Salipiger sp. CCB-MM3: one gene and its partners. The main gene of each other region encodes a partner of the protein of the gene in region 3 in a complex. Links are inferred from orthologs where the notes say so. Each region holds a gene or a part of one and is shown on either strand. Other genes may lie near its edges. The genes, in order: AYJ57_RS08445, AYJ57_RS11655 and dnaN.

Evidence for each region.
Region 1: the proteins of dnaN (region 3) and AYJ57_RS08445 are in contact, whole or in part, in a solved structure (PDB 1OK7), measured with the Escherichia coli proteins. The link is inferred for Salipiger sp. CCB-MM3 from one-to-one orthologs.
Region 2: the proteins of dnaN (region 3) and AYJ57_RS11655 are in contact, whole or in part, in a cryo-EM structure (PDB 8GIZ), measured with the Escherichia coli proteins. The link is inferred for Salipiger sp. CCB-MM3 from one-to-one orthologs.

Annotation. Positions count from the first base shown.
Region 1 is NZ_CP014595.1:1,745,430-1,755,460, forward strand. The notes cover bases 6,215-9,176. They hold AYJ57_RS08445 (DNA polymerase IV), read left to right. Parts: upstream 6,215-7,046; coding sequence 7,047-8,306; downstream 8,307-9,176. Other genes in these bases: AYJ57_RS08435 (hypothetical protein), read left to right, coding at 6,215-6,480; AYJ57_RS08440 (NUDIX domain-containing protein), read right to left, coding at 6,506-6,943; AYJ57_RS08450 (DUF3775 domain-containing protein), read right to left, coding at 8,313-8,642; AYJ57_RS08455 (alpha/beta hydrolase family protein), read right to left, coding at 8,748-9,176. In the rest of the region: AYJ57_RS08405 (P-II family nitrogen regulator), read right to left, coding at 1-103; AYJ57_RS08410 (transglycosylase domain-containing protein), read left to right, coding at 379-2,577; pyrF (orotidine-5'-phosphate decarboxylase), read left to right, coding at 2,704-3,435; trpS (tryptophan--tRNA ligase), read left to right, coding at 3,641-4,687; AYJ57_RS08425 (hypothetical protein), read right to left, coding at 4,730-4,996; AYJ57_RS08430 (SPFH domain-containing protein), read right to left, coding at 4,993-5,889; more of AYJ57_RS08435, read left to right, coding at 6,172-6,214; more of AYJ57_RS08455, read right to left, coding at 9,177-9,764; AYJ57_RS08460 (DNA recombination protein RmuC), read right to left, coding at 9,795-10,031. UniProt on the Escherichia coli protein: Poorly processive, error-prone DNA polymerase involved in translesion repair and untargeted mutagenesis. Copies undamaged DNA at stalled replication forks, which arise in vivo from mismatched or misaligned primer ends.
Region 2 is NZ_CP014595.1:2,404,614-2,414,682, reverse strand. What follows is about bases 1,222-4,221. They hold AYJ57_RS11655 (DNA polymerase III subunit delta'), read left to right. Parts: upstream 1,222-2,160; coding sequence 2,161-3,282; downstream 3,283-4,221. Other genes in these bases: AYJ57_RS11650 (Mrp/NBP35 family ATP-binding protein), read right to left, coding at 3,408-4,221; tmk (dTMP kinase), read left to right, coding at 1,505-2,164; AYJ57_RS11665 (D-alanyl-D-alanine carboxypeptidase family protein), read left to right, coding at 1,222-1,508. In the rest of the region: AYJ57_RS11670 (SPOR domain-containing protein), read left to right, coding at 1-261; more of AYJ57_RS11665, read left to right, coding at 309-1,221; more of AYJ57_RS11650, read right to left, coding at 4,222-4,472; AYJ57_RS11645 (DUF1127 domain-containing protein), read left to right, coding at 4,721-4,924; AYJ57_RS11640 (hypothetical protein), read left to right, coding at 5,728-7,293; AYJ57_RS11635 (valine--tRNA ligase), read left to right, coding at 7,441-10,069. UniProt on the Escherichia coli protein: Part of the beta sliding clamp loading complex, which hydrolyzes ATP to load the beta clamp onto primed DNA to form the DNA replication pre-initiation complex.
Region 3 is NZ_CP014595.1:1,620,715-1,629,605, forward strand. What follows is about bases 2,740-5,610. They hold dnaN (DNA polymerase III subunit beta), read left to right. Parts: upstream 2,740-3,551; coding sequence 3,552-4,670; downstream 4,671-5,610. Other genes in these bases: dnaA (chromosomal replication initiator protein DnaA), read left to right, coding at 2,740-3,372; recF (DNA replication/repair protein RecF), read left to right, coding at 4,806-5,610. Also shown: AYJ57_RS07830 (enoyl-CoA hydratase), read left to right, coding at 1-613; AYJ57_RS07835 (hypothetical protein), read right to left, coding at 669-851; rpsT (30S ribosomal protein S20), read left to right, coding at 1,127-1,390; more of dnaA, read left to right, coding at 1,930-2,739; more of recF, read left to right, coding at 5,611-5,912; gyrB (DNA topoisomerase (ATP-hydrolyzing) subunit B), read left to right, coding at 5,992-8,409; AYJ57_RS07865 (GFA family protein), read right to left, coding at 8,515-8,891. UniProt on the Escherichia coli protein: Confers DNA tethering and processivity to DNA polymerases and other proteins. Acts as a clamp, forming a ring around DNA (a reaction catalyzed by the clamp-loading complex) which diffuses in an ATP-independent manner freely and bidirectionally along dsDNA.

The DNA of each region.
Region 1 (10,031 bases), 130 kb from region 3 along the record:
CTTTGATTTCCGTGACCATCATGCCGCGCACGCCGATTGCGGTGAGCGCCTCGCGCACCTCCTCGAGCTTGAACGGCTTGATCGTTGCAATGATCAGTTTCACCTTGGTCCCTTTCGGTTCTTGCGGAATGTCGGGACACTCCGCCTCTCCTCGTTTGTGCATGGGCAGAAAGCCGCTGCCCGCCCGCCATTGGAAGGGAAAGCCCCTTGCAATGGGTCGAACGTGCTCCCAAGGAGATCACAAAATGGGCAGAAGATCTGCATTTGATTAAAAAATGGCTCTTTTAAAAAGACAAATATGTGACCGTTTCCCGGTCAACATCGGGCTGCAAACCCGTTATCCTCCGCCAAAACAAACGACAGGCCGGGCAAAGCGAAATGAGTGATTCAGGGCGTGGCAAGGGCCGCTTGGTGGCCGACCGCCGCTATCCCAGGGCAAGCCAGAAATCCACGACAAAGCCGCAGGGCCGCAAGGCCTCTGGTGGCGGTGCAGGCGGTGGCGGCCCGTCCCGGCCCCGCAAAACCGCGCGCAAGCCCGCCCGCAAACCGGCGAAGAAGAGGAATTTTCTGGTGGCTTTCGTGCTTGGCACCTTCTCGTGGATCCTGCGCATCTTCTGGCGCATCACCTGGCGCGTGACGGCTGTCGTCGCGCTGATGCTGGCGCTTGGGGTGGGCTTTTTCTACACCCAACTGCCGCCGGTGACCGATCTGCTGGACGGGCGTGCGCGCGGCTCTGTGACGCTGATCGACCGCAATGGCGCGATCTTCGCGTGGCGCGGCGATCAGTTCGGCGGTGCGGTGACGGCAAGCAGTGTCTCCAAGCACCTCAAGAACGCGGTGATCGCGACTGAGGACAAACGTTTCTACCACCATTTCGGCGTCTCGCCGCGCGGCGTCGCCAGTGCCATCCGCATCAACCTTGCCGAGGGGCGCGGGCCGCTGTCGGGCCACGGCGGTTCGACCATCACGCAGCAGACCGCGAAACTGCTCTGCATCGGCGTCGAATATGATTCCGAGGTCTGGAAGTCCGAGGCGGATTATGTGGCCGACTGCCGCGAGTCCTCGCTGCTGCGCAAGGGCAAGGAAGCGCTCTACGCCATGGCGATGGAGCTGAAGTACACCAAGGACGAGATCCTCTCGATCTACCTCAACCGCGCCTATATGGGCGGCGGCGCCTATGGAGCCGAGGCCGCCGCAGAGCGCTACTTCGGGAAAAACGCCGCCACGCTGAACCCGCAGGAATCGGCGATGCTGGCCGGTCTGCTGACCGCGCCCTCCTCGCTGGCGCCGACCAACGATCTCGAGCGCTCGCAGGCGCGCGCGGCAACCGTGCTGCGGCTGATGGAAGATCAGGGCTATCTCTCCGATGCGGAGGAAAAAGCGGCGCAGGCCAGCCCCGCGACCCTGTCCGAAGAGGCGCAGCGCAAGACCGGCGGCTACTTCGCCGATTGGGTGATGTCGACCGGTCCCGAGTATTTCACCCGCGACACGATGGAAGATGTGGTGATCCGCACCACGCTCGATCCCAAGCTGCAGCAGGCCGCAGAAGACGCGATGAACTCGGTCTATGAAAGCAAGGTCAAGGAAGGCTCGAAGGCGCAGGCGGCGATTGTCGTCATGTCCTCGGACGGTGCGGTGCGGGCGATGGTCGGCGGGCGCAAGACCGGCGTGTCGGGCGTGTTCAACCGCGCCACGCAGGCCAAGCGGCAGACCGGCTCGGCGTTCAAGCCCTTCGTCTACGCCACCGCGCTGGAACTGGGCTATTCGCCTTATGACACGGTGGTCGACGAGCCCTTCTGCATGAATGTGCCGGGCTCGGGGCAATGGTGCCCGCAGAACTACTCGAAGACCTATAAGGGCCGCGTCACCCTGACGACCGCGCTGGCGCATTCGCTGAACATTCCGGCGGTGAAAATCTCCGAGGCGGTGGGCCGCGATCTGGTGCATAAGGTCGCCACCGACTTCGGCATCAAATCCGAGCTCAACGACGGCCCGGCGATGGCGCTCGGCACCTCCGAAGCCTCGCTGCTCGAGATGACCGGAGCCTATGCGGGCATCCTCAATGGCGGCTCGGCGGTGACGCCTTACGGCCTCGTCGATCTGCGCCTGAAGGGTGAGGACGAGGTGCTGATGGGCACCGGTGGCGGTATCCGCGAGCGGGTGATCCAGTCCGAGGCGGCAGGCCAGCTTGTGTGGATGATGGAGCATGTGGTCTCCGAAGGCACCGGCGGGCGGGCAAAGCTGCCCGACCGCGAGGTTGCGGGCAAGACCGGCACCTCCAACGATGCCCGCGACGCATGGTTCATCGGCTTCACCTCCGATTATGTGGTCGGCGTGTGGATGGGCAATGACGACAACTCGCCGCTGACCGGCGTCACTGGCGGCGGTCTGCCGGCGGAGATCTGGAGAGAGACGATGTTGCGGGTCACTGACGGCACCGAGGCCACGCCCCTGCCGGCCATCGCGCCTGCCGCACCGGAACCGGCGCAGCCGCAGGTGCAGCAGCGCCAGCCCGAGCGCCAGCGCCGCGACAACATCATCCAGCAGGTGATCCGCGATCTTCTGGGGGGCGGCTGACCCCGTCACGGGCGGCAACTTCCTTCGAAGGAAGTTGCAAAAGCCTTCGAAGGCTTTTGGCGCGGGCTTGACCTGAGCGCCCGGCGCGGACATGAGAGGCGAAATCCCGCAAAAGGAGCCGCCCTCATGTCCGCAGCCGTGTCCGATGACCGCCTGATCGTCGCCCTCGACGTGCCCAATGCCCTCGAGGGGTTGAAAATCGCCGAAGAGATCGGCGATGCCGTTTCCTTCTACAAGATCGGCCTCGGCATGCTCACCGGCGGCGGTCTGGCGCTGGCCAATGAGCTCAAGCAGGAGCACGGCAAACGCATCTTCCTCGACATGAAGTTCTTCGACATCGGCCAGACGGTGGAGAACGCGGTGCGCGGCATCGCGCAGTTCGACCTCGATTTCCTGACGGTCCACGGCGATCCGCATGTGGTGCGCGCTGCCAAGGAAGGCGCGGCGGGCTCGAATCTGAAGATCCTCGCGGTGACCATCCTGACCTCGCTGGACCGCGCCGATCTGGATGACGGGCTGATGCAGAAGGGTGATGTGGCCGATCTGGTGGTGGAACGTGCCGCGCGGGCCTTCGAGGCCGGAGCCGACGGCATCATCGCCTCGCCCATGGAAGCCGCCCGCATCCGCGCGCTTCCCGAGGCCGAGGGCCGCCTCATCGTCACCCCCGGTGTGCGCCCCGCAGGTGCCGCAGACGACGATCAGAAGCGCATCGCTACGCCCGCCAGCGCCATCGCCGCCGGGGTCGACCACATCGTCGTAGGCCGTCCGGTTTGGCGCGCGCCCTCGCCGCGCGATGCCGCGCTGGCGATCAACGTCGAACTGGCATCGCCGCAGGCGCAGCGCCCGAACAAGGGCTGAAAGGCTTGATCTGCGGCGCGCGCGGGGCTAGGCAGTCTGCATGACACGTCCGATGCCCCTTGCGAACCTTTGGTGGCCCGCCTGACATAGGCGGCCGGACTTCTCATGTTTTTCAAACAGGCCGCCGCATCGGGCGGCCTTTTTGATGTAACACACTCCATCAAGACACCCATGCGGCGACCTCCTGTTCCACACGGAGACCCACATGGACCAGACCACACTGACCCGCCCCGAGGCGGACACGCCCGCCAAGGCAAAACCCGTCATCCTCACCGGGGACCGCACCACCGGCCCGCTGCACATCGGGCATTATGCAGGCTCGCTGAAAAACCGGCTGGCGCTGCAGAACAGCCACCGGCAGTTCCTGCTGCTGGCCGACACGCAGGCGCTCACCGACAATGCCCATGACATCGGCAAGGTGCGGCGCAACGTGCTGGAGGTGGCCTGCGACTACCTTGCAGTGGGCATCGACCCGGCCAAGACCACGATCTGCCTGCAATCCCATCTGCCCGCGCTGGCCGAGCTGTCGATGCTCTATCTCAACTTCGTCACCGTCGCCCGGCTCGAGCGCAACCCGACGATCAAGGACGAGATCCGCGCCCGCGGCTTCGGGCGCGACATTCCCGCGGGCTTTCTGTGCTACCCCGCCGCGCAGGCCGCCGACATCACCGCCTTCAAGGCCACCGTCGTGCCGGTGGGCGAGGATCAGGCACCGCTGATCGAACAGTGCAACGAGGTGGTGCGGCGGGTGAACGGCGCGGCGGGCCGCATGGTGCTGCCCGAAGCGCAGGCGCTGATCCCCGAGGCCGGGCGGCTTCCGGGCATCGACGGGCGCGCCAAGATGAGCAAGTCGGGCGGCAATGCGATCCCCCTCTCGGCCTCGGAAGATGAGATCAGCCGGGCGGTGCGCGCGATGTTCACCGATCCCGATCACCTGCGCGTCGAAGACCCGGGCCGGGTCGAGGGCAATGTGGTGTTCACCTATCTCGACGCTTTCGACGAGGAGAAGGACGAGATCGCCGCGCTCAAGGAGCATTACAGGCGCGGCGGGCTCGGGGATGCGGTGCTGAAACGGCGGCTCGAGGACATTCTTCAGGCGCTGCTGGCACCGATCCGCGCGCGGCGTGCCGAGGCGGCCTCGGACCCGGCGCAGGTGCATCGGATCATCGCCGAGGGCACCCAGACCGCCCGCGAGGTCACCGAGGCGACCAAGCGCGAGGTGATGGATGCGCTGGGGCTGTTCCGGTTGTGATAGAGGGCTGTGCCGAAAGGGGGAGCGCCGCGGCGCTCTCCCTCAGTCCTCGTTGATGTCGCGCGTCCAGATTTTCGTCTGGCCCTTGCGCACGCCCATGAAGCGGCGCAGCAGCGCCCAGGCGATCAGCGCGACAACGGCGCAGATCAGCAGCAGCATCGGCCAGCCGGTGGAGAGGCCAAGCAGCAGCAGCACACCGACCACCGCCGCGCCTATGGCGAATCCGAGGAACACATAGGCCGGGCTCACCACTTCGAGCACCAGCAGCACCACCGCTGCCGCCAGCCAGACCCACCAGAGCTGGATCATGGCTTGCGTCCGGTGAGCAGGGTGAAGGCGTCGGCGAAAGCGTCGAGCGCATTGGAGGGCAGCACGATGGTCTGCTTGCCGTCGCCCTGTCCGAGCGCCACCAGCGCCTCGACCTGCTTGAGCGCCACCTGATATTGCGCCGCCTCGAGGCCGTTCTGTGCGATCGCCTCGGCCACCACCTGCGTCGCATAGGCCTCGGCATCGGCCGAGATACGGCGGGCCTTGGCGGTCTGCTCGGCGGCATAGAGATCGGCGTCGGCGGCCAGTTCGACCGCGCGCTTGCGGCCCTCGGCCTCGGTGACCTGCGCGCGGCGGGCGCGCTCGGCGTTGAGCTGCTGCAACATGGCGTCGCGGGTCTGCTGGTCGAGGTTCACATCGAGGATCTCGGCGCGGGTGACCTCGATGCCCCAGTCGTCCACGGCGTCCTCGACGTTGCCCTTGATGGTGGAAATCAGCGCGGCCCGGTTGGACTGCACCTCATCAAGCTCCATCTTGCCAATCTCGGCGCGGACGATACCCGCGACGGTCGTGGCGATCGCGGCATCCACGTCGCGGATGCGGTAGACGGTCTTTTCCGGCTCGAGGATGCGGTAGAACACCGAGGTCTCCACTTCGACCAGAACGTTGTCGGCGGTGATCGCATCCTGATTGGCGTTAGGCAGCTGGCGCTCGAGGATCGAGACCTTATGGGCGATGCGATCCAGAAACGGCACGATGAAGTTGATCCCCGGCCCAAGCACCGCGCGCAGCCGCCCGAAGCGTTCGACCACATGTTTCTCGGACTGCGGCACGATCCGCACGCCCAGCACGATGCACAGGATCACGAAGCCGGCGAGCAGCAGGATCACGAGGTTGCCCCCGAGCAGGTCGAGTATCACATCTTCCGCAGTCATCAATTTTCCCCATCCCCTAGAGGCGCGCTGGCGCTGGATCCCATCCCGTGGCAGGGGGCGCTGCCCCCTCGGCGCATGCGCGCCTCACCCCCGGCGTATTTTCAAAGAGAAGAAGGGGCTTGGGGAAATTATGCCCGCAGCTTGACGCGGCGGGAAGCGATTTTGGGCGAAGCATTTCGAGGTGTCGCGTTCGCGCCTCACGCGGCTGTGTAAAGCGCAAAATAGGCGCGATGGAACTGTCTGGCGAATTGTGACGTTTTACCCACAATCAGGAGACAAGCCATGACCGAGATGACCACGCAGATCGGCGAAATGCGCTACAACGCCGCCGAAGGACAGTTCGAAGCCCTCGTGACCTTTCACACCGACGCGGGTCGGCTGCGCGTTGCCAGCAGTTTCGCCGCCCCGGTGACCACCCAGCCCGATGCCGCCGAGCGCGTGCTGGTCTCGCGCGCCCTTGCGTCGCTCGACCAAGACGGCACGCTGCAGGCGCGCACCATGCCGCTGCCGTCGGAGCGCGTGCGGCGCACCCGTGCCGCCGTTGCCGAACGCCGGGGCTTGGGCTGGCTGTCGCTGTTCCGCGCGGCCTGAGCGCATTCGGCGCGCTGGCGCGGCCTTAGCCCGCCGCGCTTTGCAGGATCGACAGGTAGTCGCGCAGCACCGTGCGGAAATGCGGGATCGCATCCTCGCGGGCGGCGAATTCTTCGGCCGCCATCATTTCCCAGCCTTCGCCCTCGCCGCCCCAGACGACATTGTCGATACGTTCGGCGGGCAGATGGGCGGCGTAATACCACAGCCCGTCGCGGAAATGCTCCCATGTGAGCGAGTCTGGCGTCAGCGTCAGGCCCACCTCTTCGGTGGTCTCGCGCAGGGCGCATTCGGCGGGGGTCTCTCCGGGCTCGCGCGCGCCGCCGGGGAAATCGAGATAGCCGGGCCAGGGAATGCCCTCGGTGTGGTCGCGGCGCAGGATCAGCAGGTCGTCACCCAGAAATAGGATCAGCTTGGCGCCCCTGAAGTCGTCTCTGCTGGGGTCTTTCGCCGGTTCGGTGCTCATCAAAAAATCGCCTTTCGCAAATCCTGTACTGGTGACTGTGGCAGCCGCCCGGGAAGCTATTCTATAGTTCCCCCGTAGCATCTTCACATCGAAAGATCCCCCCATGCCCGCGCTCTGCCGCGATTGCCTCACCGAGTTTGACCACGGATCGCGCTGCCCGTCCTGCGGGCGCCCGCGGATCGTGCGGCATGAGGAGCTTTGGGACCTCTCCATCGCCCATATGGATTGCGATGCCTTCTATGCAACCGTCGAAAAACGCGAAAATCCCGAGCTTGCCGACAAGCCGGTGATCGTCGGCGGCGGCAAGCGCGGGGTGGTCTCCACCGCCTGCTACGTGGCGCGCATCCGCGGCGTGCGCTCTGCCATGCCGATGTTTCAGGCGCTGAAGCTCTGCCCCGACGCGGTGGTGGTGAAACCGCGTATGGAGCTTTACGTCGAGGTCTCGCGGCAGATCCGGGCGCTGATGGAAGAGCTGACCCCGGCGATCGAGCCGCTGTCGCTGGATGAGGCGTTTCTCGACCTTACCGGCACGGCGCGGCTGCATGGCCATCCGCCCGCGGTGATGATGGCGCGTCTGGTCAAACGCATGCGCGAGGAGCTGGGGGTCACCGGCTCGGTCGGCCTGTCGCACAATAAATTCCTCGCCAAGATTGCCTCGGACCTCGACAAGCCGCATGGGTTCTCGGTGATCGGCAAGGCCGAGACCGCCGAGTTCCTGCGGCCCAAATCGGTGCGGATGATCTGGGGTGTCGGCATGGCCTCGCAGGAGGCGCTGGAGCGCGCCGGGATCCGCACCTTCGAGGATTTGCTGCGCTGGGAGCAGCGCGATCTCATCCAGCGCTTCGGCTCGATGGGGCAGCGCCTGTGGCATCTGGCCCGCGGCGAGGACAGCCGCCGGGTGACGCGCAACGCGCCGGTCAAAAGCATCTCCAACGAGACCACGTTCTCCGAAGACACCGGTGATCCCGATTTGCTCGACGGGCACCTCTGGCGCATGTGCGAGAAGGTCGCGGACCGCGCCAAGGCCAAGGGGCTTGCGGGGCGGGTGGTGACGCTGAAGGTCAAACGCGCCGATTTCAAGCTGATCACCCGACGGCAGTCGCTGGCAGATGGCGATGCCACGCAAATGGCCGACCGTATCTACCGCACGGCGCGCGCCATGCTCGACACGCTGGAGCGGCAGGGACCGTGGCGGCTTTTGGGGGCAGGGATTTCCGAACTGGTGGACGCCGAACAGGCCGATCGCGGCGGCGATTTGCTGGACCCGGACGCGGGCAGGCGCGCGGCGGCGGAACGGGCGACGGATGCGATCCGCGCGCGGTTCGGCGACAGTGCCATCGTCAAGGGCCGCGCGCTGCGCTGAAGCAGCTCAGCGACCGCGGTTCAGCAACTCGTCCTCCTCGTCCTCGGGATCAAAGCCGAGGGCTTCGAGCCCGGCTTCGAGATGGTCGGCAAGATGCGGCGTGCCGATCAGATAGTCGGCGGTGGGCGTAGAGGCTTCGGTGAGCGCGGTGCGATAGGCCTCGGCCCATTCGTCGGCATCGAAGGCATCTCTGCCGATCCACATCACCGCGACCAGCGCGGCCTGCTCCTCTTCGCTCATGCGGTCGATGAAGCCGCGCAGCTCGCCCTCGGCACGCTCGATCTCGCGGGCCATCAGGATCACGGCGGCAATTGTGCGGACGCTGATTTCTTCCATGGCGCGTCTCCTTTCTTCGCGCACACCATGGAGAAAAGCCTACACCCCCACCTTGATCTGCGACAAGCGGCGGGTGGAGATCAGCGGCGTGTCAGCCGGTCAGTGTCAGCCGGTAAGGCCAAGCGCGCGGTGCAGGAAGTGCAGCGCGTCGGAGGCCACCGCGTCATGGACCGCCGCGCGGTCCTCGGCGGTGCTGCCGCAGAGCGCGGGATCGCCGCCTTCTTCTTCCAGCAGCTTGGCGCCATCGGGCGTGCAGCGGGCAAAGAGGTCGTAGAGCCGGGCATCCTCCAGCGGGCGCACCTCGATTCCGGCTTGCACCGCGAGGCGCGTCTCTCCGGCGGCAGGCTCGGCAAGCCCATAGACCTTCGTCGCCGCGCGGCGCGGCGCCAGCGTCTCGGGGCGGAACTCGGCGAGATACTCCGGCGCCAATGCGAGCACCGCGCGGACCCGAGGGTCGCGCCGCTCGAGCGAGAGGGCTTGCACATCGACACTGGCCGGATCGACGCCGCCCTCGGCAAACCAGTCGCAATCGGGCGCGGGATGCGAGGAGTCGCAGTTGCGCGCATAGGCCGCGGTATCAATCTGTCCGCCGCCCAGCATCAGCGCTGCCGTGCCGCCAAGCGCGACACCGGCCACCGCTACGCGGGTCTCGTCGATGCGCATCTGCCAGTCGGGATCGCTCAGCAGCAGATCAAGCGCCTGAGCCATTTCCGCCGGACGCCGCCAGATCTCGCCCACCGCGCTGGCCTGATCGCGCGGGCGCTGGCCGCTGACCTCGGCGACAATGAACCCGCCCGCCGCCAGTTTCGCGGCCAGCCACGCGCCGCTCTGCTCGGCGGAGCGCAGCCCGCCGTGCGACAGCAGGACCAGCGGCAGCTTGCCGGGCTGCGGCGAGGCTTCGCGCTGCGCGGGGGTGCCCTCGAACACGGCATTGCGGCCGACGAGTTCCGAGGCGCCCGCATCGCTTTGTGCGGGGTACCAGATGGTCATCGAAATGCCGCGGTCGAAGTTCGCCTCGGGCCGGACCATGGTACTGACACCGACGGCGGTCGCGCCCTCTTCGGCAAAGCCGGGAACGGCGAGCAGGGCCGCAAGGGCAAGGCCGGTCAGGCGGGCAATCATCGTCATGTCCTTGGCGAGTCGAACGGAAAGTCAGGTCTGCCGTGGCAATGGCACGATCTGACCCTCGGGCGCCAGATCTTCGAAATCAAAATTGTCCAGTTTTTGGGCACGGCGCCCGGCTTTCTCGGCGCTGGTGCGAATTTCCGAGAGATCCCGCGCGGCCATGCCGAAGTGCCGGTCGAGGTTCTCCACGCGCGCACCGAGCCGGTCCATGTCCTGCGCGAGCAGCGCTAGCTCGCGGCGGATGGCGCCCGCCTGCTCGCGCAT
Region 2 (10,069 bases), 790 kb from region 3 along the record:
GCGCCCGCGCCAAAGCCCGCCTCCTCGCTGTCGCGGCCCTATGTGCAGATCGGCATCTTCAGCATCGAGCAAAACGCCGAGAACACCGCCACCGCGATGCGTCAGGCGGGCATGGTGCCGACGGTCAAGAAGCAGAGCAGCTCGGGCAAGACCTTCTGGCGCGTGCTGGTTGGCCCGGCGCAGGACAAGGCCGAGCTTGAGGCGCTGCTGACCAAGATCAAGGGCACCGGTTTCTCGGATGCCTACGCCGTGAAGAACTGACCAGACGATCCGACGACCAGACCGGAGCCAAAGCACAGGAGCCGCCCATGCGCCGCCCGACGAGCCCCCTTTCGAGCCTTTCCCTGCGTCGCCTGCTGGCCGGGGCCGCCACGGCGGCGCTGCTCGCCACCAGCGCGCAGGCGTTTGACACCAGCGCCCGCACCGCCTTTGTGCTGGATTACACCACCGGCACCGTGCTGATGGCCAAGGATGCGGACAAATCGGTGCCCCCGGCTTCGATGTCCAAGCTCATGACGCTCTATATGGCTTTCGAGGCGATCCGCGACGGGCGGCTCAAGCTCGACGAGACCCTGCCGGTATCGTCGCATGCCATGTCCTATGGCGGCTCGACCATGTTCCTCGACACCACCGACCGGGTGAAGGTCGAGGACCTGCTGCGCGGCATCATCGTGCTGTCAGGCAATGACGCCTGCGCGGTGATCGCCGAGGCACTCTCGCCCAATGGCACCGAGGCCGGTTTCGCCGATCTGATGACCCGCCGCGCGCAACAGCTGGGCATGACCAGCTCGCATTTCGCCAACGCCTCGGGCTGGCCCGCCGACGGTCACGTCATGTCGATGCGCGATCTGGTGCTGCTGGCGCGGCACATCATCGAGGACTTCCCCGAATTCTACCCGATCTTCGCAGAGCGGCGTTTCGAGTTCGATGGCCGCGCGCCGCAGAACGTGCACAACCGCAACCCGCTGCTGCGCCTCGACATCGGCGCCGATGGTCTCAAGACCGGCCACACGCAAGAAGCGGGCTATGGCCTCGTCGGCTCGGCCAAACAGGGCGACCGCCGGGTGATCTTTGCCATTGCCGGGCTCGACAGCGAGCGCGCCCGCGCCGAAGAGAGCGAGTCGATCGTCAACTGGGCCTTTCGCCAGTTCGCCGAGCGAAAACTGATCGAGAAGGGCAAGGAAGTGGCCCGCGCCGACGTCTTCCTTGGCGCGCAGGAAAGCGTCGGGCTGGTGGCGCGTGACGACATCGAAATGCTGATCCCCGTGACCCCGGGCACCGAGCTTGGCGCCGAGGTGGTCTATACTGGTCCGCTGCAGGCGCCGATCACCGCGGGCCAGCAGCTGGCCGAGCTGATCATCACGCCCGAAGGTCTGCCCGAGCACCGGGTGCCGCTGTTTGCTGCCGAAGACGTGCCCTCGGGCGGCTTCGTCAAACGCATGATGGTGGTCAGCACCAATCTGATCGGGCGTCTGCAGGCCCCCGCCACCACCGCGGAGGCGATGTGACCGGCAGCAATGGTGCCGAGACCGCAAGGTCCGGCCTCTTCATCAGCTTCGAGGGCATCGACGGCTCGGGCAAATCCACGCAGGCGCGGCTTTTACATGCCGCGCTTCTTGGTGCTGGCCGCGAGGCGGTTCTCACCCGCGAGCCCGGCGGCTCGCCCGGTGCCGAAGAGATCCGCGCGCTGGTGCTGCAGGGCGACCCCGACCGCTGGTCCGCAGAGACCGAGCTGCTGCTTTTCACCGCCGCGCGCCGCGACCATCTGGAGCGTCTGATCCGCCCCGCGCTAGCGGCGGGCAAGCTGGTGATCTGCGACCGTTTCGCCGACAGCAGCCGGATGTATCAGGGCCTGTCGCGCGGCGATCTGCGCAGCAAGGTGGACGCGCTGCACGAGTTGATGATCGGCACCGAGCCCGATCTTACCTTCCTGATCGACATGGATCCCGCCGCCGGGCTCGCCCGCGCCAAGGCTCGCGCCACCGAAGAGGAACGCTTCGAGGATTTCGGCGTCGAACTGCAGGAGCGTATGCGCGCAGGCTATCTGGCATTGGCCAAAGAGTTTCCCGAGCGCTTCATCGTCATCGACGGCAACCGGGCGCAGGAGAATGTTGCCGCCGACATCCGCGCGCGCCTCGAGCCCTATCTCTCCACTTCCGCATGAGCGCCGAGGAGGATATCCCCGAGGCGGATCGCGTCGAGGGCGCGCCGCACCCGCGCGAGACCTTCCGCCTGTTCGGACAGGATCGCGCGCAGGCGGATTTTCTGACCGCATTCACCTCGGGCCGGCTGCACCATGGCTGGCTGATCACCGGGCCGCGCGGGCTTGGCAAGGCGACGCTGGCATGGACCATCGCGCGCTTTCTGCTGGCGACGCCCGAGCAGGAGGAGGACGGGCTCTTCGGCGCGCCGCCACCGCCGCGTGATCTGCTGATCGACCCAGAGCACCCGGTGGCGCACCGCGTCCACGCGCTGTCGGAGCCGCGCCTGCACCTGCTGCGCCGCAGCTGGGACAGCAAGACCAAGAAGCTGCGCAGCATCATCACCGTCGAAGAGGTGCGCGCGCTGAAGCGCTTCTTCTCGCTCTCCTCTGCCGATGGCGGGCGCCGGGTGGTGATCATCGACAGCGCCGACGAGATGAACCCCAACGCCGCCAACGCGATCCTCAAGCTGCTGGAAGAGCCGCCGGCCAATACGGTGCTGCTGATGATCAGCCACCAGCCCTCGCGCCTGCTGCCGACGATCCGCTCGCGCTGCCGCGAGCTGCGGCTCGCGCCGCTGGGCCCCGAGGATATGGCCCGCGCGCTCGAACAGGCCGGGGCGCAGGTGGCACCGCAGGAAGCCGAGGCGCTGGCGGAACTGTCAGCGGGCTCGGTGGGCGAGGCGCTGCGGCTGCTGAACCTCGACGGGCTGAAGCTCTATTCCGATCTGGTGTCGCTGGCGGGCACCCTGCCCCGGCTCGACCGCCCGCGCGCCATCGCGCTTGGTGAAAGCACCGCGGGCAAGGGCCGCGAGGCGCGGCTCGATCTGATGCTGACGCTGACCGACCGGCTGATGGCGCGGCTCGCCCGTGTGGGTGTCACCGGGATGCCGCCGCGCGCCGAGGCGGCGCCGAATGAGGCCGAGGTGCTGCGGCGCCTCGCCCCGCATCCGGGCGCCGGGCGAGCCTGGGCGCAGCTGGCGCAGGACGCCGGAGAACGCGCCCGCCACGCCCGCGCGGTGAACGTCGATCCCGCGGCGCTGGTGCTTGACCTGCTGCTGCAGATGCGCAAGGCAGGCTGAGAGGCCGGTAAGGAGGGGGCGCTGCCCCCGCCGCGGCTGCGCCGCGACTCCCCCGGCGTATTTTCAAAGAGAAGAAGGCGCGGTTTGGGGCCGCCCCGCGCTTGGGACCGCAGCGGGACCGGGGCTCAGACTTGGCCCGCGTCGATCAGATCCTGCGCCAGTTTGGCATAGGCCCGCGCCATCACGCCCTCGCCCAGTGCCACCGGCGCGCCGCTATCGCCCGCTAGGCGGGTGTCGAGGTCGATGGGCAGCTGCGCCAGCACCGGCAGATTGAGCCGCGCCGCTTCCGCGGCGACGCCGCCCTGGCCGAAGATATGGCTCTCGCGCCCGCAGTCAGGGCAGACGAAAACCGACATATTCTCGATCATCCCCAGCACCGGCACATTGAGCGTGGCGAACGCTTCGAGCGCCTTCTTCGCGTCGATCAGCGCCACATCCTGCGGGGTGGAGACGACGATGGCGCCATCCACTTCCGACTTCTGCCCCAGCGAGAGCTGCACATCCCCGGTGCCCGGCGGCAGGTCGATGAGCAGCACATCGAGCGTGCCCCACTCCACCTGCATCAGCATCTGCTGCAGCGCGCCCATCAGCATCGGGCCGCGCCAGACCACCGCCTTGTCTTCGGGCAGCATCACGCCGATCGACATGAGCGTGACGCCATGCGCCTCGAGCGGGATGATCGTCTTGCCATCGGGCGAGGCCGGGCGTTTGCTGACACCGAACATGCGCGGCTGCGACGGGCCGTGGATGTCGGCATCCAGCAGGCCGACCTTCTTGCCCGCGCGCGCCAGCGCCACGGCGAGGTTCGACGAGACGGTGGATTTGCCCACGCCGCCCTTGCCCGAGCCGATGGCGATCAGCTTTTTCACCCCCGGCGGCGCCATGCGCCCCTCCTGCGGTTTGGCGTGGCCACCCATTTTCAGCGAGGGCGCTTTCGGCGCCTGCGTCGGGGCTGAGAGCACCACCGCCGCCGAGACCGCCCCCGGCAATTGCGCCACCTGCGCCTCGACCACCGCGCGGAAGCCTTCCATCTGGCGGGCGATCTCGGCGCTTGGCGCTTCGATGACAAAGCGCACATGGCCGCCGTCGACGCTGAGCGCTCGAATCATGTCCCGCGATACGAGGTTGCCGCCACCGGGCAGATCGAAGCTTTTCAGCAACGCCATGGTAGCGTCGGACAATTGGGTCATAGTTACTTCCTTTCCCTCAGCGCATGGTGACCTTTCGTCATCTTGCGCTCCGCGCAAGGCGCGTCCATTTCTCGCCTAATTTCTATGCACTCCCCCGCGAAGATGCGCATTCCAAAGTGGTTTTCACCATGCATTTTGCGCATAGCGGCATTGAACCGGGGCGGGATTGTGCAGCCGCAGCAATTGGCACATCTATTGGGGCAAGAAACGACAGACGCAACCATTCAGCCAGACGGGCACAGACGCACATGGCATTCGCAACCGACACCACCCGCATCGAAGGCCGCACCGGCGGTCTCCTCGACACGCTCCGCACCGCCCTCGCTCGCCGCCGCCTGTACAAGCAGACCTTCAGCGAGCTGGCTTCGCTGAGCAACCGTGAACTGAGCGATCTCGGGCTGCACCGCTCGATGATCCGCCGGATCGCGTATCAGGCCGCCTACGAGGCGTAAGAATTCGAACACGTCCCGGCTCTCTCCTCCTCCCTGAGCCGGTTCGTTACGGCGGTGACCTCTCTCCTCCTCCCTGAGGTCACCGCCACAAAGATACGGGATACCGGACGAAAGCCCGGCCCCAGACATCGACAGCCCCTCTCCTCCTCCCTGGGGCATCGATACAGCGGCGATCTCTCTCCTCCTCCCTGAGATCGCCGCACCAGTTTCCGGGCCCCAGCGCCCAACCTATTCGGAGCCCCTCTCCTCCTCCCTGGGGCAACGATACCGCGGCGGTCTCTCTCCTCCTCCCTGAGACCGCCGCACCAGTTTCCGGGCCTCAGCGCCCACCCTATTCGGAGCCCCTCTCCTCCTCCCTGGGGCAACGATACAGCGGCGGTCTCTCTCCTCCTCCCTGAGACCGCCGCACCTCATAAAGGGCCGCATGCGGTCCAGAAGCTTCGGAGTCCCTCTCCTCCTTCCTGGGACTTTGATGCAGCGGCGATCTCTCTCCTCCTCCCTGAGATCGTCGCACCCCATAGGACCCTAGCGGGTCCGCTCAGATCGGAAGCCCTTCTTCTCCTCCTCCTCGGGCTTTCGTGACACGGAAACGGCGGTCTCTCTCCTCCTCCCTGAGACCGCCGTTTTTCTTTTTTCAGCTGTAAATTTTGCGCTGCATCCGGAACGGCTTGCACGCTCTCCCAGCGGATTTCGCAGCCGGTTTAACAAAGCTGTAACCCCCCGCTTCAATCTCGATCCCAAGACGGGACCAAAGACCCGAGGCCATCGAGCCAGGCAGATACCGCAGCACACGGGGGCGCAGCATGGACAGGCATATTGTGATCGCAGGACAGGGACGCTCGGGCAGCACCCTGTTCTACAACATGCTGCGCAATACGCTGCAGGGCTATGGGATGTTCGACCGCGAGGTGCCTGCCGCCAGCGTGATCCAGCTGCCCGGCAATCAATGCACCAAGCGCCCCTTCGACATCTTCGATCTTCCAAAGCTGTTTCAGGCCAATCAGGGCCGCAAGCGGATCGACCTGATCTGCATGCTGCGCGATCCGCGCGACATTCTGACAAGCCGCCACCGCTCGGTCCCGGATGATTACTTCGTCGCTGCGGACAACTGCTGGTTCGTTCCCGAAGGACGCGTGCCCGCCTTCACCGCGCCCGGCTTTCTGCCGGTGCATGAGGCCTCTATGCGCGTCAGCGGATCGGGCCTTTTCCCGCAGGGCATCTTCTTTTTGAAATACGAAGATCTCGTGCGCGATCCCGAGGCCGTGCAGCAGATGCTGGCCGAGGGTTTGGGGCTGACCTTCGAGGGGCGCTTCAGCGATTTTCACAAGGCCGAGATTCCCCAGCGCCTGCAGCGCGCGCTCAACGGCGTGCGCGAGGTCGATACCGAACGCCAGCGCAAATGGGCCAAGCCCGAGCATCGCGCCCGTATCATCGACCAGTTCACCCGCTTTCCGGTGCTGCACGATGTGCTGAAGCAGCTTGGGTATGAAGAGGATCAGGGCTGGTTCGAGGACCTGCAGCGCGAGGCGCAGCAAGAAGGGGTGGCCGTTAAGGCAGCCGTGCCCGCAGCCAAGCCCGCTGCCGCCGAAGCCGCCGCAGAGACAAAGCAAAGCGCGCTGCCGGTGACTGGCTCGATCCTCGATCATCCGGCGATCCCCGTGCTCTACGAGGACGCGACGATGAAGCTCAGTGGCATCGAAGGCAGCGGGCCGCAGTGCCTTGTGACCTTCGTGGGCGTTGGCCATGGGCTTGGCGGCATCGACCAGCAGAGCGAGGAGTTCCGCAAGCTGTCCTCCGGTGGTTGGGGTTCGCAGCTTTTCGTCTTCGACAAGACCCGCAGCTGGGGCAATGCGCTCGACCCCGAGCTTCTGGCCCGGCTCACCGCGCCGCATCGCGCAGGACGCAAGGTGTCGACGCTGGGGCTGAGCATGGGCGGCTTTTTGGCCGCGCAGATGTCGCGTCCGCTGGGGGCCGCGCGCTGTATCGCCCTGGCACCGCAATATTCGGTCCACCCCGAGATCGCGCCGTTCGACACCCGCTGGACTCGCTATTCCGAGCAGATCAGCACGTGGCGCCAACCGTCCTTGATGGGCAGCTTCGACAGCGCTTGCCGCTACGAGCTGATCTTCCCCGACCTGCCGGTCGAACTGGCCCATGCCGAGCGTTTCCCGAAAGCGCCGAACATCCGCCGCTTCACCGTGCCGTCGGACAACCACAACGTCGCCGCGACCCTCAAGGCCCGCGGACAGCTCTACCCGCTCCTCGAGGCGCTGCTGCGTGAGGACGGGGCCGGCGCGCTGCCTGACTTCTGCACCCCCGGTGCGGCGGCGTGGCATGTGGCCCCCGAGGTCGCCGCCGCCGCCGGCTGAGGGCGCGCCCGCACACCCTGCGCTTCCCCCGCGAAGGCACGTCCAAGGCCACTCGGGGCCACTCAAGGCCACGGGGCGCTTTCCCTTTCCCAAGGCTTTGGGTAGGAGGGTCGGGACAACAGCACAAGCAGGCATGGGAACGCAGCCATGGCGATGGAAAAGACCTTCAACGCGGCCGAGGCCGAGGCGCGCATCTACGACGCATGGGAAAGCAGCGGAGCCTTCAAGGCCGGGGCCAACGCCTCGCGCGACGAGAGCTTCAGCATCATGATCCCGCCGCCCAATGTGACCGGCTCGCTGCACATGGGCCACGCGTTCAACAACACGCTGCAGGACATCCTCGTGCGCTGGCACCGGATGCGCGGCTTCGACACGCTTTGGCAGCCGGGGCAGGACCACGCGGGCATCGCCACGCAGATGGTTGTCGAGCGCGAACTGGCCAAGGACAAGAACAACGCCACCCGCCGCGAGATGGGCCGCGAGGCCTTCCTCGAGAAGGTCTGGCAGTGGAAGCAGCAGTCCGGCGGCACGATCATCAATCAGCTCAAGCGCCTCGGCGCTTCCTGCGACTGGTCGCGCAACGCCTTCACCATGTCCGGCGCCGAGGGCGCCCCGGCGGGCGAGGACGGCAATTTCCATGACGCGGTGATCAAGGTCTTCGTCGACATGTACGAAAAGGGCCTGATCTACCGCGGCAAGCGGCTGGTGAACTGGGACCCGCATTTCGAGACCGCGATTTCCGACCTCGAGGTCGAGAACATCGAAGTGCCCGGCCACATGTGGCACTTCAAATACCCGCTGGCGGGCGGCGAGACCTACACCTACGTCGAGAAGGATGAGGACGGGAACGTGCTCTTCACCGAAGAGCGTGACTATATCTCCATCGCCACCACCCGCCCCGAGACCATGCTGGGCGACGGCGCGGTCGCGGTGCACCCTTCGGATGAGCGCTATGCGCCGATCGTCGGCAAGCTCTGCGAAATCCCCGTGGGGCCGAAAGAGCACCGCCGCCTGATCCCGATCATCACCGACGAATACCCCGATGCAAGTTTCGGCTCGGGCGCGGTGAAGATCACTGGCGCGCATGACTTCAACGACTACGGCGTGGCCAAGCGCGGTGGCATCCCCTGCTATCGCCTGATGGACACCCGCGCGACCATGCGCGAGGACGGCCACCCCTACGCCGAAGCCGCCGAGATCGCCCAGCAGGTCGCCCGCGGCGAGCTGACGCTCGACGAGCATGAGGTCGACAAGCTCAACCTCGTGCCCGATCACCTGCGCGGCCTCGACCGTTTCGCCGCCCGTGAGGCGGTGATCGCCGAGATCACCGAAGAAGGTCTTGCGGTGATGACCGAGGCCACCGACCCGCGGCTCGGCGCGGCGGCGGCCAAGGCACCGCCCGCCCCCGAGGAAGGCGGCGAGGCGCTGGACGAGCCCGAGCAATGGGTGCCGCTGGTCGAGGCCAAGCCGATCATGCAGCCCTTCGGCGACCGCTCGAAAGTGGTGATCGAGCCGATGCTCACCGACCAGTGGTTCGTCGACACCGCGCAGATCGTCGGCCCGGCGCTCGACGCCGTGCGCGAGGGCCGCGTGCGGATCATGCCCGAGAGCGGCGAGAAGACCTATTACCACTGGCTGGAAAACATCGAGCCCTGGTGCATCTCGCGCCAACTGTGGTGGGGCCACCAGATCCCGGTCTGGCACACGCCGGGCATGGGCGACGAATGGCGCTCGTTCTGCGCCGCCTCGGAAGATGAGGCGATCGAGCAGATGAAGGCGGTCTTCGGCGAGGACGCCGAGTTCCTGATCGTCGAGGATGCCGCCGCCGCCGAGGACCATCTCGCCGCGCTGCTGCAGCAGGGCACCGATTTCACCGGCGTCGACCAGCGCCGCCGCCCGCAGGCGATCCCGGTGTTCCGCGATCCCGACGTTCTGGATACGTGGTTCTCCTCGGGTCTGTGGCCGATCGGCACGCTCGGCTGGCCCGAGCAGACGCCGGAGCTGGGCAAGTACTTCCCAACCTCGGTGCTGGTCACCGGTCAGGACATCCTGTTCTTCTGGGTCGCCCGGATGATGATGATGCAGCTCGCCGTGGTCGACGAGATCCCCTTCCACGACGTCTACCTGCACGGCCTGGTGCGCGACGCCAAGGGCAAGAAGATGTCCAAGTCGCTGGGCAATGTCGTCGACCCGCTGGAGATCATCGACGAGTTCGGCGCCGACGCGCTGCGCTTCACCAATGCCGCGATGGCCTCGCTCGGCGGCGTGCTGAAGCTCGACAAGCAGCGCATCGCCGGCTACCGCAACTTCGGCACCAAGCTGTGGAACGCCGCCTCCTTTGCGCAGATGAACGGCGTGTTCGACCTGGCGCATTCCGACGCCATCCCCGACACCACGCTGCCGCTCAACCGCTGGATCAAGGGCGAGATCGCCAAGACCCGCGAAACGGTGGACGCGGCCCTGGCCGACTACCGGTTCAACGACGCGGCGCAGGCGCTCTATGGCTTTGTCTGGGGCACCTTCTGCGACTGGTATCTCGAGTTCACCAAGCCGGTGTTCCAGGGCGAGGACGAGGCCGCCAAGGCCGAGACCCGCGCCACCTACGCCTGGGCCTTCGACCAATGCCTGATCCTGCTGCACCCGATCATGCCCTTCATCACCGAAGAGCTCTGGGCGCAGCGCGACCGGCCGAAAATGCTGATCCACGCCGACTGGCCCGCGTATAGCGCCGCCGAGATGGTGGACGCGCAGGCCGACGCCGAGCTCAACTGGGTGA
Region 3 (8,891 bases):
CGGCTCGGCCAAGGCGTTCGCCGCCGGGGCCGACATCAAGGAAATGTCGGAAAAAACCTTCGTCGAGATGTATCTCGGCGATTTCTTCGAACCGGCCACCGAAGCGGTCTCGAAGGTTCGCAAGCCGGTGATCGCCGCGGTCAGCGGCTACGCGCTTGGCGGGGGATGCGAACTGGCGATGATGTGCGACTTCATCATCGCGTCGGAAACCGCGAAGTTCGGCCAGCCCGAGATCAACCTCGGCGTCATCGCCGGGATCGGCGGCACGCAGCGCCTGCCGCGCTACGTCGGCAAGGCCAAGGCGATGGACATGCATCTGACGGGCCGCTTCATGGATGCGGAAGAGGCCGAACGCTCGGGGCTGGTGAGCCGCGTCGTGCCGGTCAAGCAGCTGATGGAAGAGACGCAAAGCGCCGCAGCCAAGATCGCCGAGAAGTCGATGCTGGCCTCGATTGCCGCGAAACAGGCGGTCAACCGCGCCTTCGAGACGACATTGGACGAGGGGCTGCTGTTCGAGCGCCGCCTGTTCCACTCGCTCTTTGCCACCGAAGACCAGAAGGAAGGCATGTCGGCCTTCCTCGAAAAGCGGACCCCGCAGTTCCGCGACCGCTAAGCTTTGCGTGGCCCGTCCCTGCGGGGACGGGCTGCACCTTTGGCGTCAGAGGGGATCAGGCCTGAAGCGGGCCGCGTCCCTGCCGGATCGCCGCCTGAATGGCGCGCCAGGTCTCGGCCTCCGCCGTATCCCCTTTCTCTTCGTTTTCGCGCACCTTCGCGGCAGCCTCGGCTTCGGCCCTGCCGCCGTGGGCCCGGTACAGCGCCTGCGCCGCCTGAGTGATCTGAATGGTGTTCATGGCTGACTCCTCCTTTCAGTCAGAACCCTCCGCGGTTCCCCGCGGGAGCCCGATCCTAGCCGATTCCATGCCCATTCCCCAAGTTTTCCGGCAATGCCCTTTGCAACCGGCGGAAAATGGGGTATGCGCCGCGGCTACATGCGCGTGATGCCCGCTAAGGCAAGAATCGGTCCGGCACGACAGATCCGGGTCTGGTGGATATTGCGCGTCCGAAATTCAGACCAGGCCGTCGGCCACAACCAGGCCCATCGGCCACAGAAAAGGACCGTTTCATCATGGCAAACACGCCCCAGTCCAAAAAGCGCGCACGTCAGAACGAAAAGCGTTACGCCGTCAACAAGGCACGCCGTTCGCGCATCCGCACCTACCTGCGCAAAGTCGAAGAAGCGATCGCTTCGGGCGACAAGGACGCAGCCTTCGCCGCACTGACCGCCGCACAGCCCGAGCTGATGCGCGGCGTCACCAAAGGCGTCTTCCACAAGAACACCGCTGCACGCAAAATGTCGCGTCTTTCGTCGCGCGTGAAAGCGCTCGGCTAAGGGCATTTCTGCCCGACTGAAATGACACACCTCAAAAGTGTGTGACCGAAAAGGCATCGCCATTGGTGGTGCCTTTTTTCGTGACTCACACAAGATTTTGGAGCCCTAGATTCTTTTTTCGGAATCCAGTGAGTCAAGTTTGAAGTTCGGTTGCCGCTCTTCGCGGAAGAGGGGTAATTTCATCAGGCGAGTCACATCGCTGGGGGGACAGGCAATCGGGGACACTACCACGGGAATCGTGGAACGTTTCCGTCGCTTCGGCAGTCTGCTGCACAGACGCCGAAACCGGGGTGAATTCATCCTGCCAGTCCAATTGTAATATGGGTGATTGAGGCACCGTCATGGGGTCGCTTCGGGGTACTGGGAATCCCGGGGAGTCTTCCTGCGTTCCTAAATCACTGGGACAGAGATATCTCATCCCGGTCCATGCCACCTTTGGCATGGGGCCAGTTCTTGCATCCCTGCGGTTGGCTCGGTCGGGCATATGTGTGTGTCGCCCGAGGGACAGAAGAACCGGTGAAGAGACGGAGCGGGGATACATGACGCAGGAACAATGGGGCGCGCTGCAAGACAGGCTGAGCAGCACGATCGGGGAAAACAACTATCGAACCTGGATCAAACCCCTTGAGTACAAGGGACTGGAGGCCGATGGGGTGGCGGTCTTCCTGGCGCCGACCAATTTTATCGGCACCTATGTTTCGCAAAATTTCGGAGACCTGCTGCTGTCGCAAATCTCGACATTGGATTCGCAGGTCCGCCGCCTGCAATTCCGGGTAAGCAATGCGCCGCGTCCGGCCATGGGCCGACCGAGCCCGCGCCCGGCAGCGGCGAACAAGCCCGAACCGGCGCTGCAAAGCGTGCAGGCCGAAGCTCAGGCGAGCGGCTATGCAGGGACGCAGGCGGGCACCGCAGGTGCCGCGGCGCAGGGCGGCAGTGATCTGCTGCCGAGCGCGCCGCTGGATGCGCGGTTCACCTTCGACAATTTCATCGTCGGCAAACCGAACGAACTGGCCCATGCCGCGGCGCGCCGCGTCGCCGAGGCCGAGACCGTGACCTTCAACCCGCTGTTCCTCTATGGCGGCGTGGGTCTTGGTAAAACGCACCTGATGCACGCGATCACCTGGGAGTTGCGCAACCGCCGCCCGGATCTGAACGTGCTCTATCTGTCGGCAGAGCAGTTCATGTACCGTTTTGTACAGGCCCTGCGCGAGCGCCGCATGATGGACTTCAAAGAGCTGTTCCGCTCGGTCGACGTGCTGATGGTCGACGACGTGCAGTTCATCGCCGGCAAGGATTCGACGCAGGAAGAGTTCTTCCACACGTTCAACGCGCTGGTGGACCAGAACAAGCAGATCGTCATCTCTGCAGACCGCGCGCCGGATGAGATCAAGGATCTCGAGAACCGCATCCGCTCGCGCCTGCAGTCCGGCCTCGTGGTCGACCTGCACCCGACGGATTACGAACTGCGCCTCGGCATCCTGCAGTCGAAGGTCGACACCTACCGCAAGCAATATCCCTCGCTGCAGCTTGACGATGGTATCCTCGAGTTCCTCGCGCATCGCATCTCGACCAACGTGCGCGTGCTCGAAGGCGCGCTGACCCGGCTCTTCGCCTTCGCCTCTCTGGTTGGCCAGCCGATCACCATGGAGCTGACGCAGGATTGCCTTGCCGATGTGCTGCGCGCCTCGGACCGCAAGATCTCGATCGAAGAGATCCAGCGCAAGGTGGCGGATCACTACAACATCCGCCTCAGCGATCTGATCGGCCCCAAGCGCGTGCGCAACTTCGCCCGCCCGCGTCAGGTGGCGATGTATCTGTGCAAGCAACTGACCGCGCGCTCGCTGCCCGAGATCGGCCGCCGCTTCGGCGGGCGCGACCACACCACGGTCATGCACGGTGTGAAGCGGATCGAGGAGCTGCGCATGCAGGACAGCCAGATCGCCGATGACATCGAGCTCTTGCGCCGCGCGCTAGAGGCCTGACACCTCAGCCTGAGGCGCCAGGCCTGAGACCGCACGACCACAAATGGGAACGGGGCTGCCTTCGGGCGGCCCCGCGGCCTTGACGCTGCAGGCAATCTATCTGATCAATCACCAAAACAGGTTGGAGTAGCTCTGGTTTTGCGCCAAGCTGCCCCTCCGGCCAACCGAGGAACAGGGCGATGAAAGTCAGCATAGAACGGGCGACGCTGCTCAAGGCAGTCAGCCAGGCACAATCGGTGGTCGAACGCCGGAACACCATTCCGATCCTTGCGAACGTGCTGATCGAGGCCGAAGGGAACACGGCCAGCTTCCGCGCGACCGATCTCGATATCGAAGTGCTCGACCGCGCCCCCGCGGTTGTCGAGCAGGCGGGCGCCACCACCGTCTCGGCAGTGACCCTGCACGAAATCGTGCGCAAGCTGCCCGACGGCGCGCTGGTGCAACTGGCCGCCGACAATGCCGCAGGCCGGCTGACGGTGACCGCGGGCCGTTCGAACTTCAGCCTCGCGACGCTGCCGAAAGAAGACTTCCCGGTCATGGCGTCGTCGGAATATTCGTCGAACTTCAGCGCCAAGGCCGAAGTGCTGCGCCGGCTGTTCGACAAGTCGAAGTTTGCCATCTCGACCGAAGAGACGCGCTATTACCTCAATGGCGTCTATATGCATGTCACCGACAGCGAAGACGGCCGCGTGCTGCGCTGTGTGGCCACCGACGGTCACCGCCTTGCGCGTATCGACGCGCCGCTGCCGTCGGGCGCCGAAGAGATGCCCGGCGTGATCGTGCCGCGCAAGACCGTGGGCGAGCTGCGCAAGCTGCTCGACGAAGACGATATGGACATCGCGGTCTCGGTCTCGGAAACCAAGGTGCGCTTCGCCACGCCCGACATCACGCTGACCTCCAAGGTCATCGACGGCACCTTCCCGGATTATTCGCGCGTCATCCCGATGAACAACACCCGCCGCCTCGAGGTCGACGCGGGCGAGTTCGCCAAGGCAGTGGACCGTGTGGCAACCGTCTCGTCGGAACGCTCGCGCGCGGTGAAGCTGCAGCTGGATGAAGACCGCCTCGTGCTTTCGGTCAACGCCCCCGACAGCGGTGCCGCCGAAGAAGAGCTGGCCGTGGCCTATGGCGACGAGCCGCTGGAGATCGGCTTCAACGCGAAATACCTGCTGGAGATCGCCAGCCAGGTCGACCGTGAGAACGCCGTTTTCATGTTCAATTCCTCCGGCGATCCGACCTTGATGCGCGAAGGCACCGACACGTCGGCGGTCTATGTCGTCATGCCGATGCGGGTCTGACCCGCGCCGCGCGCCGCCTTCGGTCGCGCCATGCGTATTTGAAGAACAATGAAGGGCAGGGGCGCGGCTTCTGCCCTTCATTGTTCCAAAAATACGCTCGGCAGCGCCTGCCTTCCTGCGAAAGCTGTCGATCCAATGTCCCTCCATCTCACCCGCCTCACACTCTCGCATTTCCGCTCGCACCACCATGCGTCGGTCGAGGTCGACGCGCGGCCCGTGGCGCTCCATGGCCCCAATGGCGCGGGCAAGACCAATCTGATCGAGGCGGTCTCGCTGTTCTCGCCGGGGCGCGGGATGCGCCGGGCCTCGGCGCAGGAGATGGTGCGCCGCCCCGAGGCGCTGGGGTGGAAGATCGAGGGGTTGCTGCAGACCGGCGGCGGCCTGCATGAGATCACCTTCCGCTCGGAGGCCGGCGCGGCGCGGCAGGTGCATATCGACGGCAAAGCCGCGCCGCAGGTGCAATTGGGGCGGATGGCGCGGGTGCTGTGGTTGATCCCGTCGATGGACCGGCTGTGGATCGAGGGCCCCGAGGGGCGGCGGCGGTTTCTCGACCGGATGACGCTGAGCTTCTTCCCTGACCATGCCGAGCAGAGCCTCGCCTATGAGAAGGCCATGCGCGAGCGCAACCGGTTGCTGCGCGATCAGGTGCGGGACGGTTTCTGGTACGGCGCGCTCGAGGGGCAGATGGCCGAGGCGGGGGCTGCGCTGCAGGCCAATCGCCGCGCGGCGCTGGCGCGGTTGGCGGGGGCGCAGGCCGAAGCCGAGACGCAATTCCCGGCCGCCGAGCTTGAACTCATCGATGGTGAGCAGCCCTGCCCGGACAGCGCCAGCGATCTGCGGGCCGCACTGGAGGCGAGCCGTCCGCGGGACCTGATGGCAGGGCGCACGCTGGTGGGGCCGCATCGCGGCGATCTGCGCGGGGTCTTTGCCGCCAAGGGGGTTCCCGCCGAGGATTGCTCGACCGGCGAGCAGAAGGCGCTGCTGATCTCGCTCATCCTCAGCAACGCGCGCGCGCTGGCCGCCGAAACCGGTGCGGCGCCCATCCTGCTGCTCGACGAGGTGGCGGCGCATCTCGACGCGGGCCGCCGCGCGGCGCTTTACGACGAGATTTGCGCGCTCGGGAGTCAGGCGTGGATGACGGGCACGGGGCCGGAGCTTTTCGCGGAACTCGGAGAGCGGGCGCAGCATCTCGAGGTGACCGAGCGGGAAGGGCAATCGGTGGTTGAAAACCGCAGGGTTTAACACCAAATCTTGTGTCATCGGCGTGACAATCGCGGCAGAACACCGTATAAAATCAACAAAAATCACGAAGGATCGCGGCATGGCCGAACCGGCAAGCGCACCGCAGGAATACGGCGCGGATTCCATCAAAGTTCTCAAGGGTTTGGAGGCTGTCCGTAAGCGTCCCGGCATGTACATCGGGGACACGGATGACGGCTCGGGCCTGCACCACATGGTTTACGAGGTCGTGGACAACGGCATCGACGAGGCTCTGGCGGGCCACGCGGACTTTGTCCGGGTGAAGATTCACGCCGACAACTCGGTTTCGGTGCGAGACAACGGCCGCGGTATTCCGGTCGATCTGCACCAGGAAGAGGGTGTCTCGGCGGCTGAGGTGATCATGACCCAGCTGCACGCCGGCGGTAAGTTCGACCAGAACTCCTACAAGGTGTCAGGCGGTCTGCACGGCGTGGGTGTTTCCGTGGTGAACGCGCTTTCGGTCTGGCTCGAGCTGCGCATCTGGCGCAACGGCAAAGAGCATTACGCGAAGTTCAGCCATGGCGAGACCGTGGAGCATCTGCGCGTGGTGGGCGACGCCGAGGGCGAGCAGGGCACCGAGGTGCGTTTCCTTGCCTCGACCGACACGTTCAGCAACCTCGAGTACAGCTTTGAGACGCTGGAGAAGCGCCTGCGCGAGCTGGCGTTCCTGAACTCGGGCGTGCGCATCATTCTCGAGGACGAGCGTCCCGCCGAGCCGCTCAAGACCGAGCTGCACTACGAAGGCGGCGTGAAAGAGTTCGTGAAGTATCTCGACCGCTCCAAGCAGCCGGTGATGCCCGAGCCGATCTATATGACCGGCGAAAAGGACGGCATCGGCGTCGAGATCGCCATGTGGTGGAACGACAGCTACCACGAAAACGTGCTGCCCTTCACCAACAACATCCCGCAGCGCGACGGCGGCACCCATGTGGCGGGCTTCCGCGGCGCGCTGACCCGCACCATCAACAACTACGCGCAGTCCTCGGGCATCGCCAAGAAAGAGAAGGTCTCTTTCACCGGCGATGATGCCCGCGAGGGTCTGACCTGCGTGCTGTCGGTGAAAGTGCCCGACCCGAAGTTCAGCTCGCAGACCAAGGACAAGCTGGTCTCCTCCGAGGTGCGCCCGGCGGTCGAGGGGATGATGAACGAACGTCTGGCCGAGTGGTTCGAAGAGAACCCCAATGAGGCCAAACAGATCGTCGGCAAGATCGTCGAGGCGGCGCTGGCCCGTGAGGCCGCGCGCAAGGCCCGCGAACTGACCCGTCGCAAGACCGCGATGGACGTGAACTATCTTGCTGGCAAGCTCAAGGACTGCTCCGAGAAGGACCCGTCGAAGACCGAGCTTTTCATCGTCGAGGGTGACTCGGCGGGCGGCTCGGCGCAGACCGGGCGCGACCGGGGCACGCAGGCGATCCTGCCGCTGAAGGGTAAAATCCTCAACGTCGAGCGCGCGCGTTTCGACCGGATGCTCGGCAGCCAAGAGATCGGCAACCTCGTGATGGCGCTCGGCACCGGCATTGGCCGCGACGAGTTCAACATCGAGAAGCTGCGCTATCACAAGATCATCCTGATGACCGACGCCGACGTCGACGGCGCGCACATCCGGACGCTGCTGCTGACCTTCTTCTACCGGCAGATGCCGGAGCTGATCGAAGGCGGCTATCTCTATATCGCGCAGCCGCCGCTCTATAAGGTGACCCGCGGCAAGTCCGAGGTCTATGTGAAGGACCAGAACGCGCTTGATGAATACCTGATCAATCAGGGTGTCGATGGCGCGCATCTGACGACCGGCAACGGCGAGGTGATCGCCGGGCAAGACCTCGTTCGCGTCATCGAAGAGGCGCGGCAGCTCAAGCGCGTGCTCGATGCCTTCCCGACGCATTACCCGCGCCACATCCTCGAGCAGGCGGCGATCGCCGGGGCCTTCGTGCCCGGCGCGGTCGAGAGCGACCTGCAGGGCGTGGCCGACAAGGTGGCGCAGCGGCTCGATCTTATTGCGCTAGAGTATGAGAAGGGCTGGCAGGGCCGGATCACGCAGGACCGTGGGATTCGGCTCGCGCGTATTCTGCGCGGCGTTGAAGAGGTCCGCACGCTCGACGGCCCGATGCTGCGCTCGGGCGAGTCGCGCCGCACCGGCAGCTTCACCGATGCGCTGCAGGCGGTCTATCAGACCCCGGCAACGCTGGAGCGCAAGGACCGCCGTCAGGCGATCTTTGGCCCGCTCGGCCTGCTCGAGGCAGTTCTTGAAGAGGGTGAGAAGGGCCTGTCGCTGCAGCGCTACAAGGGTCTGGGCGAGATGAACCCCGGTCAGCTGTGGGAGACGACGCTCGACCCCGACGCCCGCACCCTGCTGCAGGTGAAGGTGGACGACATGGCCGAGGCCGACGATCTCTTCACCAAGCTGATGGGCGACGTGGTGGAGCCGCGCCGCGACTTCATCCAGCAGAACGCGCTGAGCGTGGAGAACCTCGACTTCTGATCCGGCGGGTCCTGGCGGCCGGCATGAGACAGAGGCGTGAGTAAAAAGAAAACGGCGCGTGGGGGTCTCCACGCGCCGCTTTTCATATTCGGCTCAGAACAGGGCTCAGCCGTGCGCCTTGGCGTAGCCTTCCAGAAGCATCGGGAAATCCGCCTCGGGAGGGAATCCCTTGTAGTGATGCGCGGCCGCTGTGGTCGCCCAGTCGAGGCGGTCCACGGTCATCGTCTCGATATAAGGCGTGCACCAGTCCGGCACGTCGAACATCGACGGGCGTACATTCACGAAATTCTCGACCCCGACGATCCGGGTGAACACCCAGCCCTGACAGTCGCTGCACATATAGTGATCGAGGTCAGGCCCTTTGATCCCGCCCTTCACTGGCGTGCCGGAGACCACGCGAAATCCGTCACCGGGCACCATCATCGTCAGGGAAAAGGCGCTGGCGCTCATCTTCTGGCAGCCGCGGCAATGGCAGGCGGCGG